Linked DNA regions of Hydrogenophaga sp. SL48. The protein of the gene in region 1 interacts with the protein of each later gene in a pairwise test. Links are inferred from orthologs where the notes say so. Each region holds a gene or a part of one and is shown on either strand. Other genes may lie near its edges.

The links.
Region 2: the proteins of dnaA (region 1) and IM738_RS23470 interact in binary tests that used the Escherichia coli proteins (3 or more experiments, as listed by UniProt). The link is inferred for Hydrogenophaga sp. SL48 from one-to-one orthologs.

The regions. Positions count from the first base shown.
Region 1 is NZ_CP063400.1:4,410,118-4,413,262, forward strand. Bases 316-3,145 are described here. They hold dnaA (chromosomal replication initiator protein DnaA), read left to right. Parts: upstream 316-942; coding sequence 943-2,349; downstream 2,350-3,145. Other genes in these bases: IM738_RS20835 (ribonuclease P protein component), read right to left, coding at 316-394; rpmH (50S ribosomal protein L34), read right to left, coding at 558-692; dnaN (DNA polymerase III subunit beta), read left to right, coding at 2,486-3,145. Outside these bases: membrane protein insertion efficiency factor YidD, read right to left, coding at 1-86; more of IM738_RS20835, read right to left, coding at 80-315. UniProt on the Escherichia coli protein: Plays an essential in the initiation and regulation of chromosomal replication. Binds in an ATP-dependent fashion to the origin of replication (oriC) to initiate formation of the DNA replication initiation complex once per cell cycle.
Region 2 is NZ_CP063400.1:4,928,452-4,931,587, forward strand. Bases 194-3,014 are described here. They hold IM738_RS23470 (SIS domain-containing protein), read left to right. Parts: upstream 194-1,204; coding sequence 1,205-1,825; downstream 1,826-3,014. Other genes in these bases: rsmI (16S rRNA (cytidine(1402)-2'-O)-methyltransferase), read right to left, coding at 194-671; IM738_RS23465 (YraN family protein), read left to right, coding at 749-1,177; IM738_RS23475 (BON domain-containing protein), read left to right, coding at 1,822-2,439; IM738_RS23480 (NAD(P)-dependent oxidoreductase), read right to left, coding at 2,773-3,014. Also shown: more of rsmI, read right to left, coding at 1-193; more of IM738_RS23480, read right to left, coding at 3,015-3,136. UniProt on the Escherichia coli protein: Required for the timely initiation of chromosomal replication via direct interactions with the DnaA initiator protein.

The DNA.
Region 1 (3,145 bases):
CAACCATTGCCCAACCATGGGCTGAGCACCAAGCGGTAGCCCTTGACCAGGCCGATCAGTGCACGGCGCGGCCAGCTGCTCAACATGGAGCGACCTCCGCAGGGGCAGACTTCACGGCAACACGATCCATCAGCAGGGTCAGCTCGGCACGCACAGCGACCTTCAAGGCGTCCGAGGTGGCGCTCACAAACTGCTTGCGGCTGAATTCGCTGCGCAAACGCACCACCAGCGCGGCCTGCGGCAACGCTGACCCGGCCAAGCGGGAAACCTCGTAAATCTGGCGCCGGATGGTGTTGCGCGTGACCGCGCGACGCGCCCAGCGTTTGGGCAGCATCACGCCCAGCCAGGTATCGGCCACCGGAAACAGCGCACGGCCCTCTTCCGGGACTGACAACGCCAGCCGGTGGAGGGCAAAGTGGGGGTTTTGGCCACAAGGGCACCCGCCATGACGGCCTGGAACTGCGGCCGGGACCTGATGCGCTGCATCAGCCGAACCGGGTGGCAGGCATGCCGAACAGCATCGACCCGGCCGGCATGGGCTGCAGGCGCGAGCAGGCTCAGACAGCCAGGCGTTTGCGGCCCTTGGCGCGACGGGCGTTGATCACGGCACGGCCGCCGCGGGTCTTCATGCGCACGAGAAAGCCGTGGGTACGGGCGCGCTTGATCTTGGAGGGCTGGTAGGTGCGTTTCATTGCCATGGCAGTGGACCCAGGCTTTGACCGTGGGCATTCAAGTTAAAGGGAAACCCGAGATTATCGCAAGAAAATCCCATGCGCGGCAAGCACTTGGCGTTTTTAACCGTTGCAACACCTCATCTCGACGAAGCCCCCGCGCATCGGCCAAGGAGGCAAACCCGGTGTGTGGATAAGTCCACAGGCGCCGTACAATCCCCAGCCAGCCCCGAGCCATTTGTCCACAAGAACAGTTTCCTTTTCCGTCTACATGATCGAGGGCACCCCCCCATTGAATGCCATCAGCGACGCACCGTCGCTGTGGTCGACCTGCGTCGATCGCCTGGCGCAGGAAATTCCCGAACAACAGTTCAACACCTGGATCCGGCCGCTCTCGGCAGTGGTTGCCCCGGACGCGTCCAAGGTCACAATCTCCGTGGCCAACCGGTTCAAGATGGACTGGATACGCGCCCAGTATTCGGCACGCATCGCCGCGTTGCTGGAAAACATCCACCAGGCACCTGTCGTCCTGGAGTTGGTGCTCGCTCCGCGTGAAGGCCCCAGCCGTACGTCACCGGCGCCGCGCACGGTGCAGGATCAGGTGCTGGCTGAGCTGCCCGATGTGGCGCCGGCCGAAGCCAACAACCCCACCGGCCCGCGCACCCGGCTGAATCCGGCGCTGACCTTCACCACCCTGGTGGAAGGTTCGGCCAACCGCATGGCGCGCGCGGCCGCGATGCACGTCGCCGGGAGCCTGGGCCAGCTCTACAACCCGCTGTTCATCTACGGCGGCGTCGGCCTGGGCAAGACCCATCTGGTGCACGCCATCGGCAACCATCTGCTGGCGGACCGCCCTCAGGCCAAGGTTTTGTACATCCACGCCGAACAGTTCGTGTCGGATGTGGTCAAGTCCTACCAGCGCAAGACCTTTGACGAATTCAAGGAGCGTTACCACTCGCTTGATCTGCTGCTGATCGACGACGTGCAGTTCTTCGCCAACAAGGAACGCACACAGGAAGAATTCTTCAACGCCTTCGAGGCCCTGCTGGCGCGCAAGAGCCACATCGTGCTGACCAGCGACACCTACCCCAAGGGCCTGGCCGACATCCACGAGCGCCTGGTCTCGCGCTTCGATTCTGGCCTCACGGTCGCCATCGAGCCACCCGAACTGGAAATGCGGGTGGCGATCCTGATCAACAAGGCCGCGGTGGAAAACGCCGTCATGCCCGAGGAAGTGGCCTTCTTCGTGGCCAAGAACGTGCGTTCCAACGTGCGCGAGCTCGAAGGTGCTTTGCGGAAAATCCTGGCCTATTCGCGCTTCAACCAGAAGGAAATCTCGATCCAGCTGGCGCGCGACGCGCTGAAAGACCTGCTGTCGATCCAGAACCGGCAAATTTCGGTCGAGAACATTCAGAAGACCGTGGCCGACTACTACAAGATCAAGGTCGCGGACATGTACAGCAAGAAGCGCCCGGCCAGCATCGCCCGCCCGCGCCAGATTGCGATGTTCATCGCCAAGGAACTGACGCAAAAGAGCCTGCCGGAAATCGGCGAACTGTTCGGTGGCCGGGACCACACCACGGTGCTGCACGCGGTGCGCAAGATCGGCGCCGAACGCCAGCAGAACAGCGAGCTCAACCAACAGCTGCACGTGCTGGAACAGACGCTCAAGGGATGAGGGCCCTGGTTTGCGGAAGGCCCGCGCAAAAAGGTGAAAATAGGCGAGTTTTGGGCTCTGAGGGGGCCCTGCTGCAAGCCCGAGGAGTGCGCCGGAGCGGAGCGCCACCAGTCAACCAAGGACGAAAGAGTCTGACATGATCGTTTTGAAATCGACCCAGGACAAGGTGTTGGCTGCGCTGCAGTCGGTCGCGGGCATCGTGGAGCGCCGGCACACCCTGCCGATCCTGGCCAATGTGCTGCTGCGCAAGACCGGCTCGGCCGTGCAGCTGACCACCAGCGACCTGGAAATCCAGATCCGCACCACGGCCCAACTCGACGGCGACGACGGCAACTTCGCCACCACCCTGGGCGCGCGCAAGCTGATCGACATCCTGCGCACCATGCCATCGGATCAGACCGTCAGCCTGGAGAACACCGGCGGCAAGCTGGTGCTCAAGGGCGGCAAGAGCCGCTTCACGCTGCAAAGCATGCCGCCCGAAGACTTCCCGCTGGTGCAGGAATCCGCCAGCTTCGGCCCCGTGTTCGCCGTGCCGCAGAAGACGCTCAAGAGCCTGCTCGGCCAGGTGTCGTTCGCGATGGCCGTGCACGACATCCGCTACTACCTCAACGGCATCCTCTTCGTGGCCGAAGGCAAGAAGCTCAGCCTGGTCGCCACCGACGGCCACCGCCTGGCGTTTGCCAGCGCCGAGCTGGACGTGGAAGTGCCCAAACAGGAGGTGATCCTGCCGCGCAAGACCGTGATCGAACTGCAGCGCCTGCTGTCTGACAAGGAAGGCGCGATCGAGATGCAGTTC
Region 2 (3,136 bases), 520 kb from region 1 along the record:
TTTGCGGCGGCCTGCGGGTGCACCAGCAACACGAACTCGCCCCGCGTGCGGTGCGCACCGCCCTGCAGCCAGGCCGGGAAACCGGCGGCGGGCATCTGGGCGATCTCTTCAAACTGTTTGGTGAGTTCACGGCCCACCGTGAGCGGACGGTCGCCGAGCGCGGCCAGGTCTTTGGCCAGCGCCTCGATGCGGTGCGGCGCCTCCAGCAGCACACAGGCGCGGTCGTCGGCGGCGATGGCCTGAACCTCGCGCTGGCGCTCGGCGGCCTTGGGTGAGAGGAAACCGGTGAAGACAAAACGCCCGTCGTGCCCGCCCGTGCCCGCCACGCTCATCAGTGCGGTGATGCTGCTCGCGCCGGGCAGCGGCACGCAGCGATGCCCGGCCGCGACCACCGCCGCACACAGGCGCGCGCCCGGGTCGCTCACGCCCGGTGTGCCGGCGTCGCTCACATAGGCCACGCGCTGGCCGTCGCGCAGCCGCTGGATCACGGTCTGCGCGGCTTCGGCCTCGTTGTGTTCGTGCAGCGCCAGCAGCGGCTTGTGCAGGCCGTAGCCCTGCAGCAGGCTGGCGGTGTGGCGCGTGTCTTCGCAGGCCACGGTGTCCACCAGCGACAGCACGTGCAGGGCGCGCAGGGCAATGTCGGCCAGGTTGCCAATGGGCGTGGCGACCATGTAGAGCGTGCCCTGCGGATAATGCTGGTGCGCTGCGGCGTCGCTGGCGGCGGCCAACAGGGAGGGAGAAACAGACAATGTGGTTATCCAGAAAACCAGTGAATCCGTCGGCTCCGACGGGCGCTGTCACCACCAAACGCCGGGGCGACGCGGCCGAAGACGCGGCGCTGGACCATTTGCAGCGGCAGGGGCTCAGGCTGGTGCAGCGCAACTTCAAGTCACCCGGTCGCGGCGGTGGCGAGGTCGATTTGATTATGCGCGAGCGCGACGGCACGCTGGTGTTTGTGGAGGTGCGGCAGCGCGCCAGTGCGAGCCACGGCGGGGCCGGCGGAAGCATCACGGCGGTGAAGCAGCGGCGCATCGTGTTCGCCGCGCGGCACTTTCTGATGCGACTGGGGTCAGAGCCTCCATGCCGCTTCGACGTGGTGCTGATCCAGGGTGGCCCGGACGATCGCATCGCCCCCGAATGGCTGCGCGGCGCCTTTGATGCACCCGCAACCTTTTGATACCCTGCCCGCCGCTATCATCGCCCCATGCTTCTGCAACGGATACAGCAACAATTCATCGACAGCGCCGACCTGAAATACCAGTGCGCGCAGTCGCTCGCCCCGGTGGTCGAGGCGGCCACAACCGCCGTGCTGGCCAGCGTCACCGGCGGCGGCAAGGTGCTGTCGTGCGGCAACGGCGCTTCGGCGGCGGCCGCCCAGCACTTTGCGGCGAGCTTCATCGGCCGCCACGAGCGCGAGCGTCCCGAGCTGGCGGCGTTTTCGCTGTCGGCGGACGCGTCGGTGATCACTGGTCTCACCAACGATTTTGACGCCCGCGTGGTGTTCGCACGGCAGGTGCGCGCGCTCGGGCAGGCCGGCGACGTCCTGCTCGTGCTGTCGACCACCGGGAATTCGCCCAACGTGGTGGCGGCGGTGGAGGCCGCTCACGAGCGCGACATGACCGTGGTGGCGCTGACCGGCGCCCGCGGCGGTCGCCTGGCGCAACAACTGCGCGACACCGACGTGCACATCTGTGTGCCGACCGACGTGCCGGCACGGATCCTCGAAGTGCAGCACCTGGTGCTGCACTGCATTTGCGACGGCGTGGATGCCCAGTTGCTGGGCCTGCCCGACACCTTGTCCAACGAAATGGAGAACCCCGCATGACACATTCACGCTTCCCGGGCCGCCTGACGGTCGCTGTCCTGAGCCTGGCCGCCGCTGCCGCCACCCTGTCGGCCTGCGCACCCCTGGCCGTGGGGGGCGCCGCCCTCACCGGTGCCATGGTGGTCGGCGACCGTCGCAGTTCGGGCGCCCAGCTCGACGACCAGGGCATTGAATTGCGCGCCGCCAACCGCCTGCGCGACCAGATGGGCACGCGTGCCCGCATCAACGTGACCAGCTACAACCGCCGCCTGCTGTTGACCGGCGAGGTGGGCAATGCCAACGACAAGGCGCTCGCCGAGACCGTGGGCAAGCAGGTGGACAACGTGCTCATGGTCTACAACGAGCTGGGCATCGCCAACAGCCCGAGCTTCACCGAAAAGGCCGAAGACTCGCTGCTGACCGGCAAGGTCAAGGCCGGCCTGCTGGACACCAAGCAGATTTCGACCAACTCGTTCAAGGTGGTCTCCGAGCGCGGCACGGTGTACCTGATGGGCCGCGTCACGCAGCGCGAGGCAGACATCGCCACCCAGGTGGCCCGCACCACCAAGGGCGCCCAGCGTGTGGTGCGCGTGCTGGAAATCATTTCGGAAGAAGAGCTGGCGAAGATCAAGTAACCCCCCGCGACGCAGGTAACGGTCCACCCCCTCCGCGCTGCGCGCGACCCCCTCAAGGGGGCGATGCGAGTGGCCCGGCGAAGCCGGTTCCACCGCATCCTTGGGTTAAAACATTTCGCGCCGGAGAAGGGGCGTACCTTCCTGTTCGCGCTGCACGCCAGCCCTTCATGGACAACATTGGCGTTCGCTGCAAAGCCGATTTCGCAGGGTCTTCGAAACGATTTCCCCTCCGGCGCAGGCTGCCTTCACTCAGGATGCGGTGGAACCGGCTTGGCCGGGCCACTCGCATCGCCCCCTTGGGGGGGGGACGCCGAAGGCGGCGCGGGGGGAGGGTTATTTCAACCGTTTGATGAGGCTGGAGGTGTCCAGCCGGTTGCCACCGGCGGCCTGCACGTCGGCGTAGAACTGGTCCACCAGCGCGGTGACCGGCAGGCGCGCGCCGTTGCGCCGGGCTTCGTCCAGCACCAGGCCGAGGTCTTTGCGCATCCAGTCCACTGCGAAACCGAAGTCGAACTTGTCGGCCACCATGGTCTTGCCGCGGTTGTCGAGCTGCCAGCTCTGGGCCGCGCCCTTGCCGATCACGTCCAGCACCTGGTTCATGTCCAGGCCGGCTTTCTGACCGAAGGCGATGGCTTCCGACAGCCCCTGCACCAGGCCCGCGATGCAGATCTGGTTGACCATCTTGGCGAGCTGGCCT